One region of the Alcanivorax sp. UBA3183 genome, then DNA from elsewhere that is predicted to be linked to it. Evidence: predicted binding sites of a transcription regulator. Region 1 holds the regulator's gene; the other holds the start of a gene.
The links. Region 1 encodes LexA, which represses DNA repair genes until DNA is damaged. Its sites were predicted from a motif close to TACTGTNTANNTANACAGTA; they were not measured.
Positions count from the first base shown of each region.

Region 2: the regulator LexA is predicted to act here: its motif matches at 3,524-3,543, upstream of B3Q33_RS11765 (LexA family protein).

Region 1 covers NZ_DEXN01000044.1:22,595-29,907, forward strand. The annotation lists gene B3Q33_RS13875 (DUF6482 family protein) at 1-58, shown strand, start outside; gene B3Q33_RS13880 (TatD family hydrolase) at 164-985, opposite strand; gene B3Q33_RS13885 (DUF1499 domain-containing protein) at 933-1,349, opposite strand; gene lexA (transcriptional repressor LexA) at 1,381-1,995, opposite strand; gene B3Q33_RS13895 (Crp/Fnr family transcriptional regulator) at 2,314-2,964, shown strand; gene B3Q33_RS13900 (universal stress protein) at 3,102-3,548, opposite strand; gene topA (type I DNA topoisomerase) at 3,820-6,570, shown strand; gene B3Q33_RS13910 (hypothetical protein) at 6,700-7,230, shown strand.
Region 2 covers NZ_DEXN01000038.1:42,579-49,891, forward strand. The annotation lists gene B3Q33_RS11740 (transglycosylase SLT domain-containing protein) at 1-615, opposite strand, end outside; gene B3Q33_RS11745 (methyltransferase) at 798-1,772, shown strand; gene B3Q33_RS11750 (SDR family oxidoreductase) at 1,867-2,847, opposite strand; tRNA gene B3Q33_RS11755 (tRNA-Gly) at 2,974-3,047, shown strand; gene B3Q33_RS11760 (hypothetical protein) at 3,102-3,386, opposite strand; gene B3Q33_RS11765 (LexA family protein) at 3,553-3,990, shown strand; gene umuC (translesion error-prone DNA polymerase V subunit UmuC) at 3,996-5,267, shown strand; gene B3Q33_RS11775 (DUF3336 domain-containing protein) at 5,290-6,750, opposite strand; gene B3Q33_RS11780 (hypothetical protein) at 6,919-7,227, opposite strand.

The DNA of each region.
Region 1 (7,313 bases):
GGAAGGGGAGGTGATCCCTCCGCTTCGTGTGCGCTTTCACTGGCGAAGCCAAGCCTGACCTGTTGGAGTCTTGCTCGCAAGGGGAAGGCTTGAGCCTGGTGCCATTACCTGCTCAAGAGAGATTTCGCTTTGTGAGCAAAGCTCCAACGGTTTCGGGTTTCGGTTATCTGAACAGCACCCGCGCATTATCACTCGTCATACCCGCCACCCGGGCCACATCTTGTCCCCGTAAACTCGCCACCCGCTTACCTATCCAGGGTAACAATGAAGGCTCGTTGCGCCGCTTTTTCGGGGGCGCTTCCGGCAGATCCCGGGGTAGCAGATAGGGCGCGTCGGTTTCCAGCAGCAGCCGGTTATCGGGGATGTTGTGTACCAATTCCGCCAGCGGCTTGCCGCGGCGCTCATCGCACACCCAGCCGGTGATGCCAATGTGGCAATCCAGATCCAGATAATCAAAAAGCGCCTGGCGTGATCCGGTAAAGCAGTGCACGACCGCACCGACAAGGTGATCCCGGTAGGCTTTCAAAATGGGCGCGAAGCGTTCGTGGGCATCGCGCTCGTGGAGAAACACCGGAAGCCGGTATTCCACTGCCAGGGCCAGCTGGGCCTCGAAGGCACGTTCCTGATCCGGGCGTGGGGAAAAGTCACGATTGAAATCCAGGCCCATTTCGCCGGCGGCTTTTACGCTGTGGTGGCTTAACAGTTCCCGCATCTCCTTTTCCAGGGCCGGGGAATAGAAGCGGGCGCTATGAGGGTGAAGGCCAGCGGTGGAAAACAGATCATCGTGCTGGCTGGCCAGCTCCATGGCCTGGCGGGATTCGTCCACATTAGTGCCGGTGAGAAGTTGCCAGTTCACCCCGGCAGAACGGGCCCGCTCAAGTACCTCATCCTGATCATCGCGGAACTGCTTGTCGGTCAGATTAACGCCGATATCAGCCCAATGGGGAATGTCGGTCTTGAAGTGAGTAGTGTGAGGTTCTTGCATCAGGGGCCTGCTCCGCCAGTTGTTCGCGCAGGGATTCTACCCGACGACGGTTGGCACCTAAATCCCAGTAGCCGACCCGTGATGCGGAGCGTACCTCTACCACGCCGTCTTCACGAATATAGAATGTCACATCATCCACGAAACGCAGCAGTCGGCTTGAGAAGCGGGCCTGGATACGGGACTGGCCGACCACATCGAACTCGACGCGGTCAAGTTGCCGCAGCAGGGCCTGTAGGCGAGTCATGCTGGCCTGGCGAGTTTCTGCTACCTGCAGAGGCGCCACCCGGCGATCTTCGTCTTTGGCCAGGCTGGAGACGCAGTTGGGCGAATCCGGGCAGGGGGCGAGCAGATGCGTATCGGACATGGCGGCAACACTCATAAATAGCAGAATGGCACTAGAAAGAATTCGGATCACGGATCAACCCCACGAAAATACCCTCGATGATCAGTTGATCAGCCGGCACCTTGATCGGCTCATAAGCCTCGTTAGCCGGTAACAGGGTGGCGCTGGACTTGTTTAACTTTAGGGTCTTTACCGTGACTTCTTCGTCAATGCGGGCAACCACGATCTCACCGGAACGGGCCACGTTGGATTTGCGTACGGCGATCAGGTCGCCATCGAAGATGCCTGCCTCGATCATACTGTCGCCCTGTACCTTCAAGAGGTAAGTGGGGCGTTGCTTGAACAGCCCCTGGGGCACCGGCACGGTACGTTCCACATTTTCGATGGCCTCGATGGGAACCCCGGCGGCCACTTTGCCGACTATCGGCAGTTCTTCTTCCGACCAGTAGGCGTTGTCGAGCAATTGAATGCCACGGGAGCGGTCACTGTGGAGTTTGATAAAGCCCTTTCTTTCCAGGGCTCGCAAATGGTCAGAGGCGGCATTCTTGGACTGAAAGCCCATGATGTCGGCAATTTCCGCGCGAGTGGGTGCCATACCGGTATCGGCGATGCATTCGCGGATACAGTCCAGCACCTGTTGCTGGCGATCGGTGAGTTTGCTGCTCATAACCTTCTCCATGTTTCCCGCAGGATTTCGGTTCCATACCCGGGCGTCATCGACGCTTCTGGCTAACCAGGCTGTCAGCCAAGGCTGACAAACAGTGCTACAAAACCGATGCTAGCATAGGTACTGATAATATGAACAGTGCTATTTGAACAGTTGTGGCGGGCTGAATTTTACCAGTTTCGGGAGGATATCGTTGCCCTGTGGTAGCGGTGGCACTAGCATATTGCAGGGAGCATCTGAATGGTTGCGGGTCTTTGTGTTGATTCGCCCGGCAGGCGGACGCTTCGATAATAATTCCATCAGACCTGGGGATAGTAGATGGAGCAGGCCAATAATAATGACTTCGGCCAACAACGGATCCGGCAGCTGTTATCCGGTGTCCCGTTTTTCAATGAAATTGCCCGTGATGATCAAAGCGAATTTGCCCAGCTTGAGCATAATACCCGCCTTTGGGTAGCCGGTTCCGGTGACACTGTGATTCGTGCCGGGGATGTGGATTCCACCCTGTATTTCCTGCTGCGAGGGCAGCTTGAGGTGCTATCTGATACGACTGGAGACGCGCCGCTTTATTACGTATCGCCGGGGGAGGTTTTTGGTACTCTTTCCATGTTGCTCGGTACTCCCCGGAGCGCCACGATCAAGGTGTCAGAGACGGCCCGCGAAGCGGTATTGGTGAGCCTGGATTTCAATGAATTCAACGAGGATGACAGCCCTTATTCATTGAGTACCCGGCTGGCGTTCTTCCACATGATCGTTCACCACATCCGCTGGACCCTGGAAGTCAAACGTATGCAGTCGCCGGACCATGAGCTGGTCCAGTCCATGCGCAAGCTACCGGTGTTTCATGGAGAAAAAGGCACCCGGGAAGAACTGGCCGCCCTCAAGGTTCAGGCCCAGGGACTGGCGGAGCTGCTATGTCGCTGGAACGAGGAAGGGCCGGAAGGGACAGGGGCGTTGCAGCTCACTTGAAGGCAGTGAATAGTTAACAGTTTCGCGGAACAGGTTTTCTGTTTTGTGAACGTAAGAGGCCGCGTCCAGGGGATGGACGCGGCCTCTTACGTTTCAGTCAGGGATGCGCCGGCACGCACGCTATTAACTGTTAACTATTAACTGCCTTTCTGATCCACCTTAACCGCCAGCACATCACAATGCGCCCCCGGTACCAGGCCGCGGGCAGTTGAGCCCAGTAGCAGGGCCAGGCCGCTGCGGGTGTGGCTGCCTACCACGATCAGGTCGGCGTCCAGCTTGTCGGCCTGATCGAGGATGGTCTTCTCGATGGAACCCAGCTCCACATGGACATTATCGGCGGGTATCTGGTAACGGTCGGCATAGGTGTCGGCGGTTTCCCGGGCCTGTGTCATTAGCCCGCTTTGCAGGTCGGTCACATCCATGGGCACATCGGCGCCATAGGCCAGTGCCAGTGGCTCGATCACATGGATCAGATGCAACTCTCCGTCGTTGCCGGAGAGCACCCCGGCCGCCCGGGATAGCACCTGGGCAGACTCGTCACTGCAATCAATGGCGACCAGAATTCGGCGATAGGGGCTTGTCACGGTTCTCTCCCTGAAATGGTGTCTTTTCCGCAGTATAACGCTCTTTGGGCGGCTTGCCAGAACCTGTTTCTCACTGGGAGGGTTGCCCAAGACCCTCTCTCTGGTCTACTACTAAAAAAGGACGGTCGGTGACAGCAGAGCTTGACCCGGCCATACCGGCGCTGTCTAAATAGCGCCCGAAGAAGACTGGCGCCGCCTGTGTGACCGCCATATCGGGGCACTGTAGTCGGTGCGCTCTGTTCAACAAACCGCCGCCATTGAGAACCTGAGAATGGGAAAAACTCTTGTTATTGTGGAGTCGCCTGCCAAGGCCAAGACCATCAACCGCTACCTGGGCGACGACTTCGTAGTGAAGTCCAGCGTCGGCCACGTACGCGATCTGCCGGTCAGTGGTGGCTCCAAGAAGAGCACCCCTCAGGAACGCGCCAAGGAAGCGGCCTACACCCGCTCCCTGCCCAAGGAGGAGCGCGAAGCCTATAAAAAGAAGAAGGCCAAGGCCCAGTTGATCAACCGTATGGGCGTGGACCCGGAACACGGCTGGAAGGCCCATTACGAGATTCTTCCCGGCAAGGAAAAGGTGATTGATGAACTCAAACGTCTTGCCGCGAAAGCCGACCGCATCTATCTCGCAACGGATTTGGACCGCGAAGGGGAGGCGATTGCCTGGCACCTGCGGGAAGTGATCGGTGGTGACGATACCCGCTTTGACCGGGTGGTGTTCAACGAAATCACCAAGAAAGCCATCCAGGCCGCCTTCGAGCAGCCCGGCAAGCTGGACCTGAGCCGGGTGGAAGCCCAGCAGGCTCGCCGCTTCCTGGACCGGGTGGTGGGCTTCATGATCTCGCCGTTACTGTGGGAAAAGATTGCCCGTGGCCTGTCCGCCGGCCGGGTGCAGTCCGTCGCCGTGGAACTGGTGGTGGAGCGTGAGCGGGAAATCCGTGCCTTCATCCCGGAAGAATTCTGGGAAATGCACAGCGATACCCACAGCGAGCAGGGTGAAGCCCTGCGTCTGGAAGTGGCCAAACACAAGGGCGTGAACTTTCGCCCGGACAATGGTGACGACGCGGAGCAGCACCGCCAGGCGTTGCAGCAGGCCGGCACCCTCACCATCAGCCAGCGCGAGCAGCGACCCACCCGGTCGAAGCCTTCCGCACCCTTTATTACCTCCACCCTGCAGCAGGCAGCCAGCACCCGCCTCGGTTTCGGGGTGAAGAAGACGATGATGATGGCCCAGCGCCTTTATGAGGCCGGCCATATCACCTATATGCGTACCGATTCCACCAACCTGAGCAGTGATGCGGTAGCCGCCTGCCGGGAATGGATTGGCGAGAAGCTGGGTGACAAATACCTGCCCGAGAAGCCGCTGTCCTACAGCAGCAAGGAAGGCGCTCAGGAAGCTCACGAAGCGATCCGCCCCTCTGATGTGCGCCGCACTTCCGATTCTCTCAAGGATATGGAGCGTGATGCCCAGCGTCTGTACGAGCTGATTCGCCGTCAGTTCATTGCCTGTCAGATGCCGCCGGCGGAGTACCTGAGCTCCACGCTCACCGCCACCGGCAATGACTACGAGTTGAAGGCCAAGGGTCGCATCATGAAATTCGACGGTTGGACCCGTATCCAGCCGCCGGCCTCGCGCAAGGGCCAGGAAGATACCCTGCTGCCGGATGTGAAAGAAGGCGACACACTGACCATCAATCAGGTGGACATCGATCAGCATTTCACCAAACCGCCGGCACGCTTCACTGAGGCCAGCCTGGTGAAAGAGCTCGAGAAACGCGGCATCGGGCGCCCATCAACCTATGCAGCGATCATCTCCACCATCCAGGATCGTGGTTATGTGCGCCAGGATAACCGCCGTTTCTATGCGGAAAAGATGGGCGATATCGTCACCGACCGGCTGACGGAAAGCTTCCCCAATCTGATGGATTACAGCTTTACCGCCCGGATGGAAGAAACCCTGGATGAAATCGCCGAGGGCCGCCGCAACTGGCAGGATGTGCTCGACGATTTCTATCGCGATTTCGTGGGCAAACTGGAAGCCGCCCAGGGCGAGGGTAGTGGCAAGCAGGCCATCGGTGGTATGCGCGCCAACCTGCCCACCGACACTGACATTGATTGCCCCAAGTGCGGGCGTCCCATGCAGATTCGCACCGGCTCAACCGGGGTCTTCCTGGGCTGCTCGGGCTACAGCTTGCCGCCGAAGGAGCGTTGCACCGCCACCCTGAATCTGCTGCCGGGCGAAGAAGCCGAGTCGGTCAATGCCGATGACGAGGAAGCGGAAGCCAAGGAACTGCGCAACAAGAAGCGTTGCCAGAAGTGCGGCACGGCCATGGAAAACTACCTGATCGACGAAAAGCGCAAGCTGCACATCTGCGGTAATAACCCGGACTGTGACGGCTACGTGATCGAGAAGGGCGAGTTCCGCATCAAGGGCTACGATGGCCCGGTGCTGGAGTGTGAAAAGTGTAGTCACGAGATGCAGTTGCGCACCGGCCGTTTTGGTAAGTTCTTCAAGTGCACCAACGAAGAGTGCGGAAATACGCGCAAACTGCTCAAGAGTGGCGAGCCGGCACCGCCGCGGGCGGACCCGATTCCCATGCCGCACCTCAAGTGCGAAAAATACGATGACGACCACTATCTGCTGCGCGACGGTGCTTCCGGCCTGTTCATGGCGGCGAGCAAGTTCCCGAAAAACCGGGAAACCCGGCCACCGCTGATTCTGGAAATCCAGAGTGTTGCCGAGCAGCTCGATCCCAAGCACAAGTACCTGGCCGAGGCGCCAGCGAAAGACCCGGACGGCAATCCCGGGGTGCTGCGCTACAGCCGCAAGGCCAAAGAGCAGTACGTGATGAGCGAGATCGACGGCAAAGCCACTGGCTGGATGGCCTTCTATCGGGACGGCAAATGGGTCGAGGAACAGACCAAAAAGGCCCCGGCGAAGAAAAAAGCCGCCGCGAAGAAGAAAGCGGCAGCTAAAAAGAAGGCCCCGGCAAAGAAAAAGGCCGCCACCAAGAAATCCTGACCGCCGTTATTTGTAGGAGCTATGCTTGCATGGCGAACCGGCTCGCGACGGCCATGTTTTTTCGCCATGCGAGCATAGCTCCTACGGTCAGGTTAATCCGTTATACCCATAGTATCTGCGAGTCTTCTCATGTCCCGAATGGTCCGAGAAAATGCCGTCAGTGGTCTGCGTGAGCGGATCTACTTTGCTCAGGCCCTGCTGCGCCAGCTCACCCGTGAACAGGCGGGTGCGGTGCCTGCGGTACGCCTGGCCCTGCGCGGTGCCGTGGTATTTCATCTTTATTCGGCGCTGGTCGGTCTGGCTCGCCAGTCTGCCAGCACTTATCAGGTAGCTGGTGCCGACCATTTGTTCAGCCTGGCCGCCCTGGTTCAGGCGTTTCGTGACTCTGAAGTGGAAGCACCGGAAATGGCCATCCTCGGCCAGGCACTGGCCGACCGCGCAGACCTGATCGCCTGGCTGGACGGTGAGATGCAGAACGCCATGGGCGCTGCCGGCCTGGCCCGCCGCCCAACCCCACCCAGCGACGCCAACGCCCTCAACCTGATGGCGGAAGACCGCTATGCCCCCCTGGCAGAAGGCGACATGGAGCGCCTGAGCAACGCCATCCAGCGGGTCAGCGAGCTGGTGGAGCATTGTGTGGGGTATCTGGAAGAGTGGTGAGGGGGGCAATGGATAATTGAGAATGGATAATTGATAAGGCGCGATCCACATTCTCTGCTTTTAAAACGTCAGAGGCCGCGCCT
Region 2 (7,313 bases), on a different contig from region 1:
GGCCAGGTAACGAACCAGGCCATGGCTGTTGGCCTTGAAGGCCAGCAGCTGTCTTTCCCAGATTGCCGCATCATCAATGACGCCGCCTGCCTGGGCCTGATCAAACAGGGGATCACACTGATTTGGGCGTGACTGGCCGCTGGCCCAGATGTCGGCAGCGGCTTGCAGGGCACTATCGTCACCGTTGGCCAATTTGGCCTGGTAGTAATAACACTGACGCGCGGTGGCTGAAGGCTCGTTGCTGTTGACGGCCAGCAGGGCGTCCCATTTTTCCACCTTGCCATAAGCCACGTTGGCCAGCTGGCGAATGTCGTTTGGCAGCGGGGAATCGGGGTAACGCCGGGCGTAGTCGTTTATCTTTTCCGGTGCCAGGTCGGGCAGGGCCGCGCGCAGCCGATGAAAATCCAGATAGGCTTGCAGGGGGTGATCATCGCCCAGCTGTTTTTCCAGTCGGGTCAGAGTATTCCAGTCATCATTGCGTGCTGCGTCCAGTGCCTGGCGGAAGACGCCGCTATCCGTAGCGGCGGCTACCAACGAAGAAAACAGGCAACAGCTAAACAGTGCCACAGCGCGAAAATAGGTTACAGCGCGAATGCAGGGTGCAGCGCTAACCATTTGAGCCTCCACATCGTCGGGTCAACGTTCCAATTCTACCGGTGCGGCAGACTCTTTGGCGTGCGGAATGTGTAAAACTTGCAGGCTGGTACAAAAGTCTGAGAGTGCGTTATGCCTGACATGAAAACGCCTGCTGCTCTATACTGCGGCGCACTTTACTCCGCCGGTTCGGGCTTGCTGCTATGGAAAACACGACACAATTGCTACTGCGCCAGGCTGGCGCTCTGTCGGGCCGTCAGGTGCTGGTGATCGATGCCAACGACCCGGCGTTGAAAAGCCTGGATGTGGATGCCCAGCTGCAGTTGCATGCGGATGATTTCACCGTGGGCGCCCAGCAATGGGCGCCGGCACCGACGGTGCCACCCGAGGTGGACCTGCTGGTGTTGCCTCTGCCCAAATCCATCGACCGCTTGCGGTTTTTGCTCAACTGGCTGGCTGGCGAAATCAGTCAGCCGGTGGAGTTGTGGTTGATCGGGCCGGCGAAGGGCGGCATCCGCGGGGCACTGAAACATCTGCAGGCACATGTGGATGATGCGGTACTGGTGGATAGTGCCCGCCATTGCAAGCTGTATAGCGGGCAGCTACAGCCGGGAGAAACGCAGACCCTGGCGGCCTGGGGAGAGGTGATTCCGGTGGGTGAGCTGGAAATCGTCAGCTACCCGGGCGTATTCAGCCATGGCCGTCTGGATGAGGGCACCCGGTTGTTGCTGGATCTGATGGCAGAACACCGCTTGCCCAGACGGGGAAGCATGATCGACATGGGCTGCGGTGCTGGTGTGATCAGTGCCAGCCTGGCCAGCCAGGGGTGGAAGGTGCAGGCGGTGGACGTGAGTGCCTGTGCGGTCGCTGCGACAACTGCGAGCCTGGCTCGCAACAGCTTGCAGGGCCGCGTGACTGGCGGCGATCTGTTTTCCCCACTGGCCGGCCGGGTGGACATGATCGTGACCAACCCGCCGTTCCATGACCGGCGCCAGCGTACCACCGATATCACCCGCCGATTGATCGCCGAGGCGCCAGCCTATCTGAACAAGGAAGGGGTAATGTGGTTGGTGGCGAACCGCGAGCTGCCTTATGCCCAGTGGCTGGACGATGCTTTTTCCCATGTGCAGGTGGCAGGGGAAACCACGCGTTTTCGGGTATACCGGGCGGTGGTCTAAATCAGGAAAAGGGCATTGCCGGGCAGATGTCTTTTCCCGGTAACGGTTTTCTGCAGGCGCCATGCTTGTGCATGGCGAACCACCCACTTCGTTCTTACAGGCGTTGTTCCTGCACCATCCAGCGAATACAGTTTGCGATCATGGTGGCCAGTGGCACCTGATCGTTAAAGCCTAATTCCTGGACGGCTTTACTGCCGTCGGCATGTACCCGGCTGGTGACCAGCGCCACTTTTTCCGGTGTCAGCCGAGGCTCATTACCGGTAAACAGGCTGCCGATGGGGTATAGCTGTCCGGCCAGTTTCAATACCGCCGGGGGCACGGTTCGCGACGGGGCTTTTTTACCGAGCTGTCCGGCAATGGTCTGTACCAGTTCCAGAAAGCTGGCTTCCACCCCGGCCAGGATATAGCGCTCGCCGCATTGGCCGCTTTCCAACGCCGCCAGGTGTGCTTTGGCCACCTCTTCAACGGCACAGAAGTTGCCCCCGCCCGGTGGCACCCCTGGCAGCTTGCCGTCCTGGATCAATTTGATCATCTGCGACCAGTTATGGGTGTCACCGGCGCCGATAATGCCGCAGGGATTGAGGATCACCGCGTCCAGACCCTGCCGGATACCGTTCTCTATTTCCTGCTCGGCGAGGTACTTGCTGCGGTTGTAGCCGATCCAGTCGTTAGCTGCATTGGAGGGCGTCTGTTCGTTGATGGGGGTGTCCTGAATGCCCCAGGCGGAGATTGAGGAGGTATGGACAAATCGGCCCGCCACGTTTTTCAGTGCCGCGCTGACCATGGCCCGGGTGCCCAGTACGTTATCTCTGTACTGTTGCGCGTTGCCACGCCGCCACAGGCTGGTATTGCCGGCCACGTGAAAGACGGCATCCGGCGCTGCCGGCATCACCAGTGCCAGTTCGGTGGCATTATCCAGCGGAGCCTGTACGACCTGAACGCCTTTGGCCTGAAGCGCCGCGGCATCGCTGCGTGGCCGTATAACCGCAGTGACGTCCCAGCCTTTTTCCAGCAGCTGGTCGACGATGTGTCCACCGAGAAACCCCCGGGCCCCACTCACAAATGCCATTGGCATGGCCACGCTCCTCTTTGTCATTCTGATCTGTCCCGCAGTGTAACCTCAAACCCGTCATGATGGCGTATCTGCTCACATCAGCGCTGGCCAAGGCGCATCCTTTTGACTATATTGCCGGTTGTTCAAGCGGGTGTAGTTCAATGGTAGAACGGCAGCTTCCCAAGCTGCATACGAGAGTTCGATTCTCTTCACCCGCTCCATATCAAAAAAAGCCACCCATCGGGTGGCTTTTTGTTTTTCCGGATCCGGCGTTTTCAGATCGGGTAGGCAAGAAACTGTCCGCCCAGCCGGAACAGCACCTGCACCTGCATGCCATCCTCCATGTCCATGGCAGCGTCCCGTGCCAGCATGATGTAAGGGTAGCGGTGAGCCCAGGCACAAGGCTTCACATAATGGGGAAAGGACGGGTCGGGTGCATCGGCGACAAAGCTGTCACTTTCCCGATGATAGAGCACATATCCCTGAAACGCGGCGCTGGCCGGCAGCCCCATTTCTTCCAGAAAGTCGGACATCCAGCCCGGGTTACCTTCAAGCATCATGACTACACCCTGATGACGGCATTGTTAGTCCAACCCTAAGGCAGCCATGGCGGCGTTTGGATATGCCTTTCTTTGCGTTTTGTTACCTTGCTGTGTGTTCTGTCAGTGCCGGTATCGATGGTGTGGAAATGTCATTTAACTGTACATAAAGACAGTATTTGATAGCATGGCCCCATCGTTATCTTTCCTGTGGTGTCCCATGACTGCGCTGCCTTTTTTCTCCGAACGTGTTGCTGCCGGTTTTCCGTCCCCGGCCCAGGGCTATATGGAGGCGCCGCTGGATCTGAACCAGCTATGCATTGGCCAGCAGGAGGCCACCTTTCTGCTTCGGGTAGAGGGGGACTCCATGCGGGAAGCGGGGATTTTCCCGGACGATATTCTGGTGGTGGACCGCTCCCTGGAGCCATCTCACGGTGATGTGGTGGTGGCGTCGCTGAATGGGGAGTTCACCGTGAAGGAGTTGCGGCTGCGGCCACAGCCCATGCTGATGCCACGTAACCCCCGCTATGCAGCGATACCGCTGGCGGATCAGGAGTGGGAGTTGTTTGGTGTGGTGACATTTTCCCTTCATGCACACCGGCCGGTGGCCCGGCCCCGGCGGTGAGTGCCATGTTTGCCCTGGTCGATTGCAACAGTTTCTATGCCTCCTGTGAGCGCGTTTTCCGGCCGGATCTGGCAGGGCGGCCGGTGGTGGTGCTATCCAATAATGACGGCTGCATCGTGGCTGGTTCTGCCGAGGCCAAGGCGCTGGGGGTGAGAACCGGCATGCCATTGTTCGAGGCTCGGGATCTGATTCGCAAGCACCGGGTCGCGGTGTTCTCCTCCAACTATGTGCTCTACGGGGATCTCTCCCGGCGGGTGATGGCGTCACTGGCTACCCTGGTGCCGGCGGTGGAGGTGTACTCCATTGATGAGGCCTTTCTGGATCTGTCCCTGATGCAACCTGAGGAGCTTCAGCCGCTGGGGTTGGCCCTCCGCGAACGGGTAGGCAAGTGGGTGGGTGTGCCGGTGTGTGTGGGAGTGGCACCCACCAAGACCCTGGCCAAGCTGGCCAACCATGCCGCCAAGACGTACCCGCAGACTGGGGGCGTGCTGGTGCTGACAGATCCGCGGTGGCGTGAGCGCCTGCTGGCACGTACACCGGTCTCGGCGGTCTGGGGTATCGGTCGGCGCCTCGGGCAGCGTTTGAATAATATGGAGATCGAGACGGCTCTGGATCTGGCCCGTGCCGACTATCGTCTGATCCGCAAGCGGTTCTCGGTGGTTCAGGAGCGGGTAGTACGGGAGTTGAACGGCGAGAGTTGTCTGCCCCTGGAAGCCCGGCAGGAACCCCGTCAGCAGATTATCCATTCCCGCTCTTTCGGTGAGCCGGTGGCATCGCTGGCAGCGGTGCGGCAGGCGGTCAGTGATTTCACCGCCCGGGCGGCGGAAAGCATGCGGGCAGAAGGGCTCAGTGCCGGTGCCATCAGCGTTTATCTCCGCACAGCGCCGATGGGCAAGCCGCAGCAGTTATTCCCCGATTCTGGCCGAACAAGTCTGTCGCCAGCCACGGTAGATACCCGGGTGATGGTGCACCATGCGGTGGAGATGGTAACGGCCCTCTGGCAGGCCGGTTATCGCTATGGCAAGGCGGGCGTCATGCTGACGGACCTGGGCCCGGCGGGGCGTGAGCAGGTCACCCTGTTTCGGGAAGACGAAAACGCGGAGAAAGGGAAGGCGTTAATGCAGGTGATGGATACCATCAACAGCAGCGGCAAGGGCAAGGTATGGCTGGCGGGTCGGGGAATGAACCAGAATGAACGGTGTGTTTGGGCCATGCGCCGAGCCCATTTATCGCCGGCCTATACCACCCGCTGGGCCGATCTGCCCCGGGCTCGATGAGCCACGGGGCAGAGGGTAGGGCTCAGACGGCGGTCATCGGTACCTGTTCGAGCATGCGTTCCTCGATACGGTCCAGGCGGGCGCGACAGTCGCGGAAGGTGCGGCTGATGGCGGTGGTGTTGGCCACCATGCCGAGCTTGGGCCAGGTCGCCTTTTCCCCTTTGCGGATGTAGTTGCGAACATCCTGCAAGGTGGGGTTATTAAGCACTTTGAAGGCATTCATGGGCTGGCGTGGCGGGATCATGTTGATATCGCCGATATACTTCTGGGTGACCATGCTCTTGGCCTTGTCGAACATCAGCCCCACGTCGTTCGATTCCACCCTGCGCTGAATCAGTTGCAGGGCGTAGCGCAGATTCATGGAGACATTTTTCAGCCCCCAGTCCGCCAGGGTGCTCATTGAGCTGTCGGTATTTTCGTTACGCGACAGGAATGGCACCACATGGGGGTTGGTCTGGCTGACGATGGAATGGTTGACGCCATAGAGTCGGGACAGGCGGCGGATCGGCAGGTCGTCGACGATGGAGCCATCCACGAACTTGCGACCAGGAATGTAGGGCACCCGCTCGCCATCAATATTCTTGGCCCACAGGGAAACCGGTGGATAGATGCCGGGAATCGCGCAGGAAGCCAGTGATGCCTTGCGGATCAGCACATTGGGCGAGGTGCGCCAGTTGAGCAGACGGGCATGCTGATTACGGTCGTAAGGGCTGACGGTAATGTTGATTTCGCGGCCGGTGTGCCGGTAGGCCTCCTCGAAGGTCATGTCGAGGATGTTTTCTTCCAGGCAGGCTTCCAGGTGGTCGCCATCCAGCACCGGGGTGCCACGGATGATGCCCTTCCAGCCCAGCACCTTGAAGGCTTCCAGGTAGATGTTTTCCGGTTCCAGTTTGAGTTTCAGTTCTTCATCGTTGTGGGTGCCCACAACGGAGGCAATGATGCTGCCGGCACTGGAGCCGGAGATCACCGAAGGTAGCAACCCCTGTTCCCACAGGCAGCGGGCCACACCGATATGAAACAGACCCAGAGCGGCGCCACCGGAGAGCATCAGACAGCTCTGGCCGAAGGCCTGGCCGGTGGTTTCGAAGAAATCCAGTTTCTCCTTGAGCCCGAACTCCTTGAAATTGGTGTCGCACAGGTAGTTCAGGGCGATGGTGACTTCTTCGAGATAATTCTCGATCAGGCGTTTGGTGCCCACGCGAGTTTGTTGATAGAGGCGCGGGTTGGAAATGTTGCCCAGATTGCCATGCAGGCCTTCGTGCAGGTGAAACACCAGCTTGTTGACGTCATTGCGTTCACGGGCCTGGCGAATCTGCCACAGGCGATTGCGGATCAGCTCGTAGTCATAATGGGGGGAGCGATCAATTTCTTTCCATTCGTCCGCACCGGAAAGACGGTCGTGTTCGCGGCTGGCTTCGTACCACTCTTCGTAGGTTTCAGCGTGCTCGATGGCCCGATCCAGTTGTTTGAGAGTGCCTTTCATGCAGGTCTCCGCTCATTGTTGTCATTAGCTGATGTCAGTATAGCCATGACCCATGGGGAGAATTAAGGCTTTGTAGGACAAAAAGAACGCGGCCGAAAAGAAAAGGCCGCGTTTATATGGGCAGAATTGCCTAACAGGCGATCAGCGCAAGCTGATGGGGTGGGGCAGTTAGCCGGGCAGCGCCCGTGCCACATCTTCCAATACCCGGATCATATTCATGGCCCGGAATGGATGGGACAGGGTAAAGGGAGCGTCGGGCCGGTCCTGGGAGCTGGGATAAACCAGGATGCAGGGTTTGTCACTCTTGCTGGAGGTGGCGCGAGGGCTATCTTTGGCGGTCACCAGCAGTACGTCGGCCTGACCCGGGTCGGCATTCTCCCAGATGACACTGCAGTGGCCATTGATGATGCCCATCATGGAGACAAAGGCGCTGGCTGAGTCATGGGTGAGGCCGCTGACGGAAATTTTTCGGTTCATGGTGCGTCCCTGTAACGGTTCCCGAAACCGGCATAGCCGGTGGTTTGAGGGAACTTCGTGATCCCTTGGGAACTGTTGTAGTCAAC